One region of the Pseudomonas sp. XP1 genome, then DNA from elsewhere that is predicted to be linked to it. Evidence: riboswitches for the same ligand, from Rfam matches in the RefSeq annotation. Region 1 holds a riboswitch; each other region holds the start of a gene.
What was found. Region 1 has a riboswitch for cobalamin ahead of cobW (cobalamin biosynthesis protein CobW). Riboswitches for the same ligand answer to the same signal wherever they lie in the genome.
Positions count from the first base shown of each region.

Region 2: it holds a riboswitch for cobalamin, as region 1 does, so the genes downstream of both, ACK1U9_RS11140 (TonB-dependent receptor) here and cobW (cobalamin biosynthesis protein CobW) in region 1, are expected to answer to the same signal.
Region 3: it holds a riboswitch for cobalamin, as region 1 does, so the genes downstream of both, ACK1U9_RS11130 (ABC transporter substrate-binding protein) here and cobW (cobalamin biosynthesis protein CobW) in region 1, are expected to answer to the same signal.

Region 1 is NZ_JBNRIJ010000025.1:74,151-79,731, reverse strand. It holds gene cobN (cobaltochelatase subunit CobN) at 1-964, opposite strand, end outside; gene cobW (cobalamin biosynthesis protein CobW) at 968-2,035, opposite strand; cobalamin riboswitch at 2,136-2,348, opposite strand; gene ACK1U9_RS19330 (hypothetical protein) at 2,446-2,805, shown strand; gene ACK1U9_RS19325 (ATP-binding cassette domain-containing protein) at 3,131-4,708, shown strand; gene ACK1U9_RS19320 (branched-chain amino acid aminotransferase) at 4,845-5,581, shown strand, end outside.
Region 2 is NZ_JBNRIJ010000009.1:154,828-158,765, forward strand. It holds partial or broken gene ACK1U9_RS11140 (TonB-dependent receptor) at 1-1,794, opposite strand, end outside; cobalamin riboswitch at 1,904-2,111, opposite strand; gene nhaR (transcriptional activator NhaR) at 2,147-3,040, opposite strand; gene ACK1U9_RS11150 (hypothetical protein) at 3,174-3,413, shown strand; gene ACK1U9_RS11155 (TerC family protein) at 3,443-3,938, shown strand, end outside.
Region 3 is NZ_JBNRIJ010000009.1:148,634-154,214, reverse strand. It holds gene ACK1U9_RS11135 (DUF1624 domain-containing protein) at 1-1,124, shown strand, start outside; cobalamin riboswitch at 1,153-1,350, shown strand; gene ACK1U9_RS11130 (ABC transporter substrate-binding protein) at 1,462-2,472, shown strand; gene ACK1U9_RS11125 (FecCD family ABC transporter permease) at 2,472-3,488, shown strand; gene ACK1U9_RS11120 (ABC transporter ATP-binding protein) at 3,485-4,273, shown strand; gene ACK1U9_RS11115 (OprD family porin) at 4,290-5,581, shown strand, end outside.

The DNA.
Region 1 (5,581 bases):
CCAGTTCGGGCAAGGCAATGTGCATGGCCAGGTCACGCGCCCCCAGGCCCTGCTCGCTGGCTTCCCAGCCGGGCTGGTTGTCTTGTGCGCAGATGGCCTGCAGCACCGGGATGTCGCGACGGAACGGGCGCAGGTTGGGGCGTTCGGGGCTGGACAGGGCAAAGCCGGTGGTGTTGACCAGCACTTCGGCCCCCACCTCGTCCAGCCAGGCTTCGACCTGCTCCAGGCAGGCGCTTTCCTTTAGGCTGGCCACCGCGATCGGCAACGGGTTGAGCCCGGCGGCCTGCAGGCGCTGGCAGAACACATCGATGAACGCGGTGTTGGCCGCCTGCAGGTGCGAGCGGTAGAACAGCAGCGGCGCCACTGGCTGTTCGGGGTGCCACTGCGGGTACCAGTCCTCCAGCGTGGCGCTGCCCTTGGCCGGGTGATACACGGCAGTGCGCGGCAAAGGCTGTGGTTCGTCCCAGGCATAGTCGCGGCCCAGCCACTGGCTGGCCAGGCAGTTGAACAGGTTGATGGCGTTGGCCTTGCCGCCCTGGCGCAAGTAGTGCCAGAGGCGTTCGGCCTGCTCGCCGCTGACACTGCCCAGGCTGGTCAGTTCCGGGTCCGGGCGGTCGTCGCCCGGCACCAGGATCAGTTGCACGCCTCGGCCGGCCAGCTCGACCAGCTGCTCGACGCCATAGCGCCAGTAGCCGACGCCACCGTGCAGCGACACCAGGATGACCTTGGCATGGCGAAGTACCTGGTCGACGTAAAGGTCGACCGAGGCATGGTTCTGTACCTGCATCGGGTTGGCCAGGCGCAGGCTGGGGTAATCCTGGGGCAATTGCTCGGCGGTATCGGCGAGCAATGCCAGATGGGAATCGCCGCTGCAGAGAATCACCAGCTCGGCGGGCGTCTGGCCGAGGTCGGCAATGCTGTCATCCGGCACGAAGCCGCCGGGCTGGGTCCGCAGCAGGTGCATGGGTCAGGCGCCCAGTGCCTGGCGCAGGCGCGCTTCCAGCTGGGCGGCGTCGAGGTCCTGGCCGATCAGCACCAGGCGGGTGATGCGCGGTTCGTCGGTGCGCCAGGCGCGGTCGAAGTGCTTGTCGAAACGGGTGCCCACGCCCTGTACCAGCAAGCGCATCGGCTTGCCCGGGATGGCAGCGAAGCCTTTGGCGCGCAGGATGCCGAATTCCACCACCAACTGGGTCAGGGCGTCGAGCAGCAGGCTTTCGTCGGCTTCTGGCAGGTCGATGGAGATGGAGTCGAAGGCATCGTGGTCGTGATCGTCATGGTCATCGCCGTCATGGTGCGAGTCGTGGTGGGTACGGCGGCCATCGATGTGCGCCTCGGACTCGGCACCCACGCCCAGCAGCACTTCCAGCGGCAGCTTGCCGCTGCTGGCTTCGATCACTTTGACCGCCGGCGGCAGTTCTTCGGCCACCTCGGCGCGGACCTTGGCCAGGCCTTCGGCGTCGATCAGGTCGGCCTTGTTCAGCACCACCAGGTCGGCGCTGGCCAGCTGGTCGGCGAACAGTTCGTGCAGCGGTGACTCGTGGTCCAGGTTGGGGTCGAGCTTGCGCTGGGCATCGACCTGGTCCGGGTAGGCGGCGAAGGTGCCGGCGGCCACGGCCGGGCTGTCGACTACCGTGATCACCGCGTCGACGGTGCAGGCATTGCGGATTTCCGGCCACTGGAAGGCTTGCACCAGCGGTTTGGGCAGGGCCAGGCCGCTGGTTTCGATGAGGATATGGTCCAGGTCGCCACGGCGTGCCACCAGCTCGCGCATCACCGGGAAGAACTCTTCCTGCACGGTGCAGCACAGGCAGCCGTTGGCCAGCTCGTAGACGCGACCGGTGGCTTCTTCTTCGGTGCAACCGATGCTGCACTGCTTGAGGATTTCGCCGTCGATGCCCAGTTCGCCGAACTCGTTGACGATCACCGCAATGCGGCGGCCCTGGGCGTTGTCGAGCATGTGGCGCAGCAAGGTGGTCTTGCCCGAGCCGAGGAAGCCGGTGACGATGGTGACGGGGAGCTTGGCCAGTGTTTTCATGTCGCATTGCCCTTGGCAGATTGGCGCGGGCATGCAGGACGACAGCCGCAGGCCAGGCCGGCCGGGCTTGTTCGCCACCGGATCACCCCGCCCGGTTGAAAGTCGAAAACGTGACGAGGCAGGTCTCCTGGCTCGCACCGTTCCATGTGCCCGCTGGTGCAGCAGGCTGGCGGGATGACGCCTTCCCGCGCGCGGGCGCAGTGGCTGTGTCGATCCGTTGTCGGTGCTTACAGTTGCGGGGGCAGCCGCGGCTTGTACCGCGTTCCCGTCTTAGCTTCGGCCTGGCCGAAGAACCTCGAAGTGGCAAGGCTACGCAGTGGCTGGCGGGTGGTCAACCATTGCTGTCGGGCTGGCCGACAACAAGCGCCGCAACTGCGTTAGAGTGGTGGCTTTGAGCAGCGAGGCCCACGGTGAAACCCCTGAACAAGCGCGATATGGCACGCCTGGAGCGTGAGCTGGTGGCTTGCCTGACCGAAGCCTGCGAAACCGCCAAGGCGGAGATCGTCGGTTTCAGCTGGCTTACCCATCGTCTGGCTCTCGAGGATTTTCCGGCCAGCCTGCGTATTACCTGGGTATTCGAGCGAGAGGCCGAAAAGGCCGCCGCCTTGGCGGGCGACGCCAAAATGCGCATGCTCGCGCTGACGGGCCTTGCGCTGGAGCAGGCCGGCATTCAGCTGGATCATCCAGCCTGGCATGTACGGTTTGACAGTGAAGAGGCGTGCCAGCAGAGCCACGGCGGCGATTGGACCAGGCGTTTGGTGGGGCGCTGAACCAGGGGCATGCGCGGCCCTGCAGGTCCGGTGCACGCCTTAAGGGCGACGCCGGCCATGTGGGAGCGGGTTTACCCGCGAACACGGGCGAAGCCCGTGCCATCCACCGCGTCGCCTGTCTCGCGGGTGAACCCGCACCCACAGGGTCCGTGGCGCACTCGCGGAATGTGTTTTCCCGCGACAACAATGCCTCTATCCGTTAGGCTACGCATTCCCCTGTCACGAGGTATTCGTCCAATGCGCCATTGATGCCGCCGTCCCTTCGACGGCCAGTCTTCAGCCTCCGGTTCGCTCCGGAGATGTCGCGGCATTTGTGGAGTTGTGCATGACGAACACGTCGATCCTGACGCTGGACAGCGTCTCCCTGGCCTTGCCTGACGGCAGGCTGTTATTTACCGACCTCAGCGAAACCTTCGACCAACGCCGCACCGGCCTGGTCGGGCGCAACGGTGTGGGCAAGAGCCTGCTCGGGCAGATACTTGCCGGCCAGCGCGAACCAAGCAGCGGCCAGTGTCGGCGCCTTGGGCGCGTCCATCTTCTGGACCAGCAGGTGATCGAGCACAGCGCCACGGTCGCCGACCTGGCCCAGGTGGGCGCGGTGCTCGCTGCGCTGGAGCGCATCGAGCAAGGCAGTGTCGCACCCAGTGACTTCGACGCCGTCGGCGAACGTTGGGATATTCGCGAGCAATTGCAGGGGCACCTGCAACGCCACGGCCTGGGCCAACTCGACTGGCACCAGCCCGCCCACAGCCTGAGCGGTGGTCAGGCCATGCGCGTGGCGCTGGTCGGCGCCTGGCTCAGCGAAGCGGACTACCTGATACTCGACGAACCGAGCAATCACCTGGACAGCGACGCCCGCGCCCAACTATTGGGCATGATCGAAGCCTGGGACCGGGGTTTGCTGGTGATCAGCCATGATCGCAGCCTGCTCGCGCACATGACGCGCATCGTCGAATTATCCAGCCTGGGCTTGCGGGCCTATGGCGGCAACTACACCTTCTATTCGGCCCAGAAAGCCAGCCAGACAGCGCAGGCCCAACAGCAACTTGCCCGGCTGAAACAGGAGGAGCAACGCCAGGCGCGCGAACTGCAGCGTCAGCGCGAAGACCTGGAACGTCATCAAGCCCGCGCCGGGCGCAATGCCAGGCACGCCAACCAGGCCAAGATCCTGGTCGACCGCCAGCAGGAGCGCAGTCAGGCCACTGCGGGCAAACAGCGCCGCGACCATCGCGACGCCCGGCAGGCGCTGCAGGGCAAAGTGCGTGACGCCGCCCGCGAAGTCGAGCAGGACAGCGCCATTACCCTGCATGCACCCACGCCGCAGCGTCATCCAGGCCGCGAAGTGCTGGCCCTGCAGGCGCTGCGCCTGCCACGCGGGACGCGCAAACCACTGAACCTGCGCGTGTGCCTGGGCCAGCGGGTGGGCCTGGTAGGCGCCAATGGCAGTGGCAAGTCCACCCTGCTCAGGCTGATGAACGGTGAGTTGCCAGCACCAACCGAGAGCCTGCGCCTCAGTGGGGAAACCGCCCTGCTCGACCAGCACTGCAGCGCACTGCCAGGCAATACCAGTGTGCTCGAGCACCTGCGCCAGGCAAACCCGACGCTGGCCCAGGGCGACTTGCGCAGCCGCCTGGCGCAACTGGGCCTGGATGCGGCCCGCATCGAACTACCCAGCAGCCTGCTCAGCGGGGGTGAGCGGATGAAGGCGGCACTGGCCGCCGTGCTATACCGCGAACGGCCGCTCGACCTGTTATTGCTGGACGAACCCGGCAACCACCTGGACCTGCCATCGCTGGCCGCACTGGAACACATGCTCGGGCAGTTTCGCGGGGCGCTGGTGGTGGCGTCCCACGACCAGGTACTGCTCGACCAGCTGGCGCTGGACGAGTACCTGCACCTGTAAACGCCGCAATAAATGCATTGCAGGCTATCAATTCGTGACTGGCCGTTCCCGATCTGCCACGGATGTATTATGGTGGCGTGGTGCGCATATAACAGCAGCCCGAGCAATCGGGCACTTGCAAGACAATGAGGGTGTCATGAGCAACGAAAGCATTAATTGGGACAAGCTCGGTTTCGACTATATCAAGACCGACAAACGCTACCTGTCCGTATGGCGCAATGGCGAGTGGGACAAGGGCACCCTGACCGAAGACAACGTACTGCACATTAGTGAAGGCTCCACCGCCCTGCACTACGGCCAGCAGTGCTTCGAAGGCCTCAAGGCCTACCGTTGCAAGGACGGTTCGATCAACCTGTTCCGCCCGGACCAGAACGCCGCCCGCATGCAGCGCAGCTGCGCCCGCCTGCTGATGCCGCAGGTGCCGACCGATGTGTTCATCGAGGCGTGCAAGCAAGTGGTCAAGGCCAACGAGAAGTTCGTGCCTCCGCACGGTAAAGGCGCCCTCTACCTGCGCCCGTTCGTGATTGGCACCGGTGACAACATTGGCGTGCGCACCGCCCCCGAGTTCATCTTCTCGATCTTCGCCATCCCGGTTGGCTCGTACTTCAAGGGCGGCATGAAGCCGCACAACTTCCAGATCTCCAGCTTCGACCGCGCAGCCCCCCAAGGCACTGGCGCGGCCAAGGTCGGTGGCAACTACGCCGCCAGCCTGCAGCCGGGTGCAGAAGCGAAGAAAGCCAACTTCGCCGACGCCATCTACCTCGACCCGCTGACCCACACCAAGATCGAGGAAGTCGGTTCGGCCAACTTCTTCGGCATCACCGCCAACAACGAGTTCGTCACCCCGAAATCGGCTTCGGTGCTGCCAGGCAT
Region 2 (3,938 bases), on a different contig from region 1:
GGCGCCAACCATTTCGTCGAAGTCGTCGTACCTTGCGCGCACGATCGCCGCGTTGGCCGACACCTGCCACTGGTGCGCCAGCGCCAGTTCCAGGGTTGCCTCCAGGCCGTCGGACGTCTGCTGGCCAGCCTGCTGCTTCTCGTGCGTGATCGGGTCATCCACCAGCAGCTTCTTCTTGACGATGTGGTAGGCCGCCAATGTCCATTCGCCACGCCCCTCCCAGAAGCGCTGCTTCAGCCCCACCTCGGTCTGTCTGGCCTCGGTCAGGTCGTAGTGCATCTGGTTGGCGCTGAGGCTGATGAGGTTGTTGACCCCGTCCTCGCTGGTGGAGTACTGGCCATACAGCGACAGGTCGTCGCTGACTGCAAACACCAGCCCGGCACGCCAGTTGCCCCCTTGCAGGCTGCGGTCGCTGCGGCTGTCGGTGGTCAGTTTCTCCTGGACGATGTGGTTCTGGTCGCGGCGCACGCCGGTGATCAGTGACAGCCGATCGCTCAACTGCAGGCGGTTTTCGGCGAACAGGGCAAAGGTGTGGGTGGTGGACAGGGTTTGCGGGCGCAGCGGCGAGGCGCTGTGAAACCAACCCGGTTGCGGCTGCCATGGGTCGATGTAGTCACTGCCTGCATCGTTGTAGGGTGCGTTGCTGTCGACGTTGAAGCGGACTTTGTTGTACTCGGCGCCGACCACGGTCTTGCTGGCCAGGCCAAACAGCCTGTGGTCGAGGGTGAATGCCTGGCGATCGCCGAACTGTTCCTGGTTGTGCTTGATCTGCAGGTAGCTGCCGCGCAGCAGCTGCTGGTGCCCGGTATCCCAGCTGTAGTCCTCGGCGTTGCGCCAGTGACGGCGGCTCTTGATGTAGTACAGCTGGTTGCTGGCGCTCAGGTGGTCGTTCAAAGCCCAGTCGGTGTTCAGGCGGGTCCATTCATCGACGTAATGCTGCACGTCGTCCTGCACGTTGTAGTTCTTCTTGCGCAGGCTGCTGCGGTAGTGGCCGTCGATCAGCGGGGTGCCGTAGTAGTTGGCAGGCTGCGCATCGCCGCGGTCGTGGGCGAGGGTGAAGCTGAGGTCGTCGCTGGCGTCGAAGCGCAGCGCGGCGCTCAGCGCCAGGCTGCGGGACGGGGTGCGGTCGACCCAACCGTTACCGGTTTGCTGGTTCAGGGCCAGGCGGTAGCTCAGGCGCTCGCCGAGGCTGCCGCCGCTGTCCAGGCCGAGCTGCTGGCGGTCCCACGAACCGTAGCCCAGGCGCAGGTGGTTGCGTACCTCGCCGGCAAACGGCTTCTTCGGGACCACGTTGACCACCGCACCGGTGGCGCCTTCGCCATAAAGCACCGAGGCCGGGCCGCGAATCACATCGATGCGCTCGACCATCCATGGGTCGACCGGGAACGTCTGGGTGCCGGCACCGGTGTAAAGGCGGGCCCCGTCGAACAGTGTCATCACCGAGTTGTGCCCGGTAAAGCCGCGGGCGGACAGGCCCGTGCCGCCGTCGCCCGGGGAGCCGATGTAGCTGATGCCCGGTGAGCGGGTCACCGCGTCCTGTACGGTGAAGTTGTTGCGCTGCTGGATCTGCTTGGCGCTGATGCTGCTGGTGCTGGCCGGTGTCTCCAGGGCGCTGAGGCCAAGACGCGAGCCAGCCTGGGTCGGCGTGGCCAGGTCGATGGCGTAGCTGTCGAGGGTGTCAGTGATGGCCGTGGAGGGCAGGGCCAGTGGCTGTCGGTCGAGGTCATCGGCCAGTGCCGGCAGGGAAACGGCCAGGCAGGCCGCCAGAGGGTGAAGCTTGAAGATACGGGACATGTCGTTCCACTACTGCAGGAATGAATGGATCCCGGTGGAAAACACGCAAAGGCGCACCGTGCACACAGACGCGCGCACGGATACCGGCCTGCGCCCGCCCACCGCGGGTTGCCAAGTGAAGCTTCAGGCCGGTCTCCGGGCTTGCGAGGGGCATGAAACCTTCACCTTCCCATGCAGGTGCACAGTGGTATCTCGAAGGGTTCGCTCGCTTACCGTTGCGGGGGCAGCGCCGGACTTGTCGTGGGCAACACGACGCACCGGCTTCCCGTTTCACCCTGCGCGCGGCGGCGCAGGGCACCTGAAACTGGCGGGCATATGACCATTGAAACGCGGGAGGCGTCAAATCCGCCTGCTACCAATGAAACAACTCTCGTCGCGCCCCCTCGGTAATTGCCACGATCCCCGGGTGCTTGACCTTGCGCTCTACCGAAATGGCATAGAACGACTCGTGCACTGCCTCGGTCTGCCCGATCAGCTCCACGCCGTATTGGCGGCATACCTCCTCGGCGATCACGCTGGGCGCGACGAAGATGCCGCTGCCCGACTGCCCGAACGCCTGCATCAAGGCACTGTCATCGAATTCGCCAACGATCCGTGGCTGCACCTGTTGCTCACCCAGCCAGCGCAGCAGGCGGCTGCGTACCACGGTTTCCTGCCCGGGGATGAGCAATGGCGCATCCTGCAGGCAGGCGGGGAAGGGGCCTTCCAGGCGTTGTGCCAGCGCCGGAGTGGCGAAGAAGCTCAGCCCGCACTCGCCCAGTTTCTGGCTATAACCCTTGATGTCCAGGTGGCTGGGCATGGGGCTGTCGGAAATCACCAGGTCCAGGCGCTGGATCGCCAGGTCCGCCAGCAGCCGTTCGAGCTTGTCTTCGCGGCAGTTGATACGCAGCACGTCGTCCAGCTCCATGGTCGGTGCCAGCAGGCGGTAGACGATGGACTTTGGCACCACGTCCGCCACGCCCACGCGGAACAGGATCTGCTCCTGCGGGCCGGCCCGCAGCATGGCCTCCAGCTCGCTACCCAACTGGAACATCTGTTCGGCATAGATCAGCGTCTGGCGCCCTGTTTCGGTCAGCTCCAGCTGGCGCCCCACGCGCTGGAACAACTCCAGGCCGTATGTCTGTTCGAACAAGCTGATTTGCCCGCTGATGGTTTGCGGGGTCAGGTTCAACTGTTCGCTGGCGCGGGCGATGCTGCCGGTCTTGGCCACGGCCCAGAAGTAGTGCAACTGCCGATAGTTGAGCATCGGTATGTTTCCGGATTCGTAAAAACCGAAGTATAACCGCTGAAAATACGAATTTTCCGGATGTGTTGCGCTCTTTAGAATGCGACTCCATCAGCGCCGTGTGCGCCGCAGGAACATGAAAAGCGAGGAACCCATGCTGCAACTAAAATCCATCGGTACGCCGCTGGTGCTGGCTTTGGCCCTGTTCACCCTGGCCGGTTGCGAGCAGGCCGAGAAATCCGCCCAGCAGATGCTCGACCAGGCCGCGCAGTCGGCCAAGCAGGCCATCGACGACACCAACAAGGCCGCACAGCAGGCGTTGAGCGAGGCCATCGGCAGCGAAGGGCACAAGCCCAAGGACGCCGACAAGAAAGAAGACACCCAGGAAATCTGACCCCCAACCGCTGCTGCAGGATTTGAACAATGGAATACTTGCTGGAACTCGTCGCTAGCCCTACCGCCTGGGTTGCCCTGGCTACGCTGGTGGCCATGGAAGTCGTGCTGGGCATCGACAACCTGATCTTCATCTCCATCCTGACCAACAAGCTGCCGGTGGAGTACCGCTCCAAGGCGCGCCGTATCGGTATCAGCATGGCCTTGGTCATGCGCCTGGCCTTGCTCAGCACGGTGGCTTGGATCGTCCAGCTGACCGACCCGGTGTTCGAAGTGTTCGGCAATGCCTTCTCCTGGAAGGACGTGATCCTGATTGCCGGTGGCCTGTTCCTGCTGTGGAAGGCGACCAAGGAAATCCACGAGAACGTCGACCCGCACGGGGCCAAGGAAGAAGCCAAGGTGTCGTCGACGGTTACCCTGGGCTTTGCCGCGGCGATCTTCCAGATCCTGTTGCTGGACATCGTCTTCTCGGTCGACAGCATCATCACCGCCGTGGGCATGACCGAACACCTGCCGATCATGATCA
Region 3 (5,581 bases), on a different contig from region 1:
TGCAGAGCATCGATGCCCTGCGCGGCCTGGTGATCCTGTTCATGCTCCTGGACCACGTCCGCGAAACCTTCTTCCTGCACCGCCAGGTCAGCGACCCGATGGCCATCGATACCACCGAGCCTTCGCTGTTCTTCAGCCGCACCCTGGCCCACCTGTGCGCGCCGGTGTTCGTCATGCTGACCGGGCTGTCGGCCTGGCTGTACGGCGAGAAACACCAGGGCCGCGGCGATGTCTCGGCGTTCCTGTTCAAGCGCGGGCTGTTCCTGGTGGTGCTGGAATTCACCCTGGTCAACTTCGCCTGGACGTTCCAGCTGCCACCCAGCGTCATCTACCTGCAGGTGATCTGGGCCATCGGCGTGAGCATGATCGCCCTGTCGCTGCTGGTCTGGTTGCCACGCGCCGCCCTGATCGCCCTGGGCGCAATCATCATCGCCGGCCACAACCTGCTCGATGGCCTGCACTTCGGCGTCGAATCAGCCTTGCATGTGCCTTGGGCGATCCTGCATGACCGGGGTTGGCTGGAGTACTCCGAAAGCCTGCGTCTGCGTACCTCTTACCCGGTGCTGCCGTGGATCGGTGTCATCGCCCTGGGCTATGGCCTGGGCCCATGGTTCGCCCGTGCCAGCGAGGCCGGCCAACGCCAGCATCGCCTGCTGCTGGCCGGGCTGATCGCGCTGCTGGGCTTTGTTGCGCTGCGCCTGGTCAACGGCTACGGCGAGGCGCCGTGGAGCGCTTACCCGACCGTCACGCAAACCCTGATGAGCTTCTTCAACATCACCAAATACCCGCCGTCGCTGCTGTTCCTGGCCCTGACCCTGGGCTGCGGCCTGCTGTTGCTGCGCGCCTTCGAACGCGCCGGCCAGGCCCGGTGGATCAGTGCCCTGGCGGTGTTCGGCGCGGCACCGATGTTCTTCTACCTGCTGCACCTGTATGTGCTGAAGCTGCTGTACCTGGCCAGCGTGGCGCTGTTTGGCCGCAACCATGGCGACTACTTCGGCTTCGACGGCATCCCTGCGGTGTGGCTGGGGGCAGCGCTGCTGGCGGTTTCGCTGTACCTGCCGGTGCGCTGGTTCGCCCGCCTCAAGGCGCAGCGGCGCGACATCACCTGGCTGAAGTACTTTTGAAAAGCGTTTTCACCCGGCGGCACGATGGTCTACCATGCCGGCCGCCGGTTTCCACCACGGAATCAATAGGGAATCCCAGGCCCGCCAATTCGGGCCAAACGGAACTGCCCCCGCAACTGTAGGTGCCGAGCCTGCTCCATCGATGCCACTGGGCCACGAACCCGGGAAGGCCGGAGCCAGGCCATGACGCACCAGTCAGGAGACCTGCCGGCCTACATTCACCAACCGGCGGGGTGTCCGGGATTGGCCATCAGTGTTGCCCCTGCCGCCAGCGGGGGCTCGGCGATGCCTGTCCGTGCGTTCCTCACCCGAACTGTCCGATAGGAGATCGCCCAGCATGCTGCCCCGTTTTGCCACCCTGCTCGCCGGCCTCGGCCTCACCGGCCTGGCCCAGGCTGCTGCCACCCATTACCCGCTGACGGTCGACAACTGCGGCAAGCCGCAAACCTTCGCCCAGGCGCCGCAACGCACGGTCACCATTGGCCAGGCCGGTACCGAGATGCTCTACGCGCTGGGGCTGGGCGACAAACTGGCAGCCACCTCGCTGTGGTTCAACAACGTGCTGCCCGAGTACCAGATGCAGAACGCCAAGGTGCCGCGCCTGGCCGACAACGAACCCAGCTTCGAGGCGGTAGTGGGCAAGCGCCCGCAACTGGTGACGGTGCAGTTCGAATGGATGGTCGGTGCCCAGGGCGTGGTCGGCACCCGCGAGCAGTTCGATGAACTGGGCATCCCCACCTACCTGCTGCCGTCGGACTGCGAAGGCAAGGACAACCTGGTGGGCGCCGATGGCACCCGCCTGCAGGCGTTCCAGGTCGACACCATCTACAAGAGCGTCAGCCAGCTGGCGGCAATCTTCGACGTACAGGACCGTGGCACGGCCCTGAATACCGAGCTCAGAAGCCGCCTGGACAGTGCCAGGGCGCAACTGGCCGACAAGGACCTGGGCGCCACCTCGGCGCTGTTCTGGTTCTCCAGCGCCGACCTGCACACCGACCCCTACGTGGCGGGCCGCCAGGGGGTCGCCGACTTCATGCTGCGTACCCTCGGCGTGCGCAACGTGGTCGAGTCCAGCGAAGAATGGCCGACCGTAGGTTGGGAAACCCTGGCCAAGGCCAACCCCACCTGGCTGATCATTGCCCGCATGGACCGCCGCCGCTACCCCGCCGACGACTACGAGAAGAAGCTGGCATTCCTGCGTAGCGACCCGGTAACGCGCAACATGGACGCGGTGAAGCACGACCGCATCATCATCCTCGACGCCGACGCCATGCAGGCCGGCATTCGCTTGTTCAGCGGCCTGCAGACGCTGGCTGCCGCCTTCGCCAGCGGCAAAGCAGCCCAGTGATGATGCGCCTGCTACCCTGCATCGCCGTTGCCCTGGCCGCCCTGTTGGCAGCCCTGATGGCCGGCACCGCCATCGGCGAAACCAACCTGTCGCCCGGCGTGGTCAGCCAGGTGCTGGCCAACCACCTGTGGCAGGCCGGCTACCCGGTCGAACCGATCGACGCCGGCATCGTCTGGAACTACCGCCTGCCCCGCACCCTGGTTGCTGCGGCCTGCGGCGCCGGCCTTGCCACCTGCGGCGTGATCCTCCAGGCACTGTTGCGCAACCCGTTGGCCGAGCCTTACCTGCTGGGGCTGTCTGCCGGCGCCTCGACCGGTGCGGTGCTGGTGGGCCTGCTGGGCTTCGGCAGCCTGGCGCTGAGCATGTCTGGCGGCGCCTTCATCGGCGCCCTGGCAGCGTTCGCCCTGGTACTGGTACTGGCCCGGGCAGCCGGCCCCAGCAGCAACAATGCCCAGGTGATCCTTGCCGGGATCGCCGGCTCGCAACTGTTCAACGCCCTTACCGCCTTCCTCATCACCATGTCGGCCACCGCCGAGCAGGCACGCGGCATCCTGTTCTGGCTGCTGGGCAACCTCAGTGGCGTACGTTGGCCTTCGGTGTGGCTGGCCGTGCCGGTTGTACTGTTCGGGCTGCTGGTGTGCCTGTGGCATCGCCGTGCCTTGGATGCCTTCACCTTCGGTGCCGACTCGGCGGCGTCGCTCGGCATCCCGGTGCGGCGTACCCAGTTGCTGCTGATCAGCTGCGCGGCGCTGGTGACCGCCGTGATGGTGTCCATCGTCGGCGCCATCGGTTTTGTCGGGCTGGTGATCCCCCATGCCCTGCGCCTGCTGCTAGGCCCCGGGCACAGCCGCCTGCTGCCCGCCAGCGCACTGGGCGGGGCACTGTTCCTGATTGCCGCCGACATCCTGTCGCGCACCTTGATCCCTGGCCAGGTGATCCCGGTTGGCGTGGTCACCGCGCTGCTCGGCGCACCGGTCTTCGCGTTGATCCTGATCAGCCGCCGGGGGCGCCCATGACGGTCATGACGGCGGTACGGATGGCCCCCTTGAGTTGCCAGAACCTGGGGCTGCAACTGGCCGGCAATACCGTGCTCAGCAATATCGAACTGAGCGTTGTCGCCGGTGAAACCCTGGGCATCGTCGGCCCCAACGGCTCCGGCAAATCCTCGCTGCTGAAGGTGCTGGCCGGGCTGCGCAAGCCAGGCAACGGCGGCGTGCAACTGCTGGGGGAACCGCTCGCACGGTTGCCCCGCCGCCGGGTCGCCCAGGCCTTGGCGCTGGTCGAACAGCAGGCCGACACCCTCGATGCGATCAGCGTGTTCGATGCCGTTGCCCTGGGCCGCACCCCCTGGCTGTCGGCGCTGGCGCCGTTCTCCCGGGAGGACCACGCGATCGTCGAACAGGCCCTGGCCGACCTCGACGCCCTGCACCTGCGCACACGCCTGTGGGGGTCGCTGTCAGGTGGCGAACGCCAGCGCGTGCACATCGCCCGTGCTTTGGCACAGCGGCCGCAGGTGCTGCTGCTGGACGAGCCGACCAACCACCTGGATATCCAGCACCAGCTGAGCCTGTTGCAGCAGGTGCAGGCCTTGCCGGTGACCACCCTGGTGGCCCTGCACGACCTCAACCAGGCGCTCACCTGCGACCGCATCGCGGTGCTCGACAAGGGCCGCCTGGTCGCCCTCGGCAAACCGCTCGAGGTGCTTACACCCGAGCGCCTGCTGAACACCTTCGGCGTGCACGCCCATTACCTCATCGACCCTTTCGACGGCGCGCGCATCCTGCGTTTTCGCGCCCCCTGAACAGGAAGTTCTGCCCATGTCGCGCTCTGTCCCTTTGCTGCTCGCCAGCGCCCTGCTCGCCCCCCCTGCACTGGCCGACTCCGCCCAGTCGCAAAGCAACGGTTTTGTCGAGGATGGCCGCTGGAGCCTGCTCAACCGCAGCGTATTCGACCAGCGCGATTACAAACATGGCGGGCGCAACAGTGCCGGGCGCAACGCCTACAAGCCGCGCAATGAACGTAGCGGCAAGGCCGAGGAATGGGCCTATGGCCTGATGGGCACCTTCCGGTCCGGTTTTACCCAGGGGCTGATCGGTGTCGGGGTCGACGCCCACGCCTACCTGGGCGTGCAACTCGACAGCGGCGGCGGGCGCGTGGGCAAGGCACGCTTGCTCGGGGTGGATAACGAGGGGCACCCGAAGAACGAATACAGCCGTGCCGGCGCGGCACTGAAACTGCGCATGTCCGATACCGTGCTGTCCTACGGTGAGCAACGGGTCAAGACCCCGGTGTTCAGTTCGTCCGATAGCCGCCTGCTGCCCGAGACCGCGACCGGGTTCTTCCTTGACAGTACCGAGTTCGACAACCTCAGGCTGGTGGCAGGGCATTTCAACGAGAACGCCGACCGCAATGCATCCAGCCACGATCAGGGTTTCGTGGTGAACTACTCCAATGGCCGCCAGGGCAACAGCTTCGACCTGGCCGGCGTGGTGTGGAACCCCGGCGCCGTCTTCAGCGGCAGCCTGTACACCTCACGCTACCAGGACAGCTGGAACCAGCATTACCTGGGCAGCACCCTCAGCCATGCCCTGGATGAGCGCCGCAGCCTAACCCTCGACCTAAACCTGTACCGCACCACCGACACCGGCAAGGCGCTGTCAGGGCACATCGACAACACCACCTGGAGCCTGGTCTCGCGTTACGACCACGGGCCGCACGGTTTCAGCCTGGGCTGGCAGCAGGTGGACGGCAACACGCCGTTCGACTACGTGACGCGAGGGGCAATCTTCATTGCCAACGCGGTGCAGATGTCGGACTTCAACGCACCAAACGAAAAGTCGTGGCAGGCGCGCTATGACCTGAACATGGGCGCCTATGGCGTACCGGGGTTGAACCTGACGGCGTTGTACGTGCGCGGGTTCGATATCGACGGCAGCCATGTCGACCCTGCGGGCGGGTATGCCTACCTGGGTTATGGCAAGGGGGGCAAGCATTGGGAGCGCGACCTGGAGGCCCGGTATGTGGTGCAGAGCGGCAAGGCCAAGGGCACCGCGTTTTCGCTGCGGCATAACGTGCATCGGGGCAATACGGCGCAGGCGGAGCTGGATGG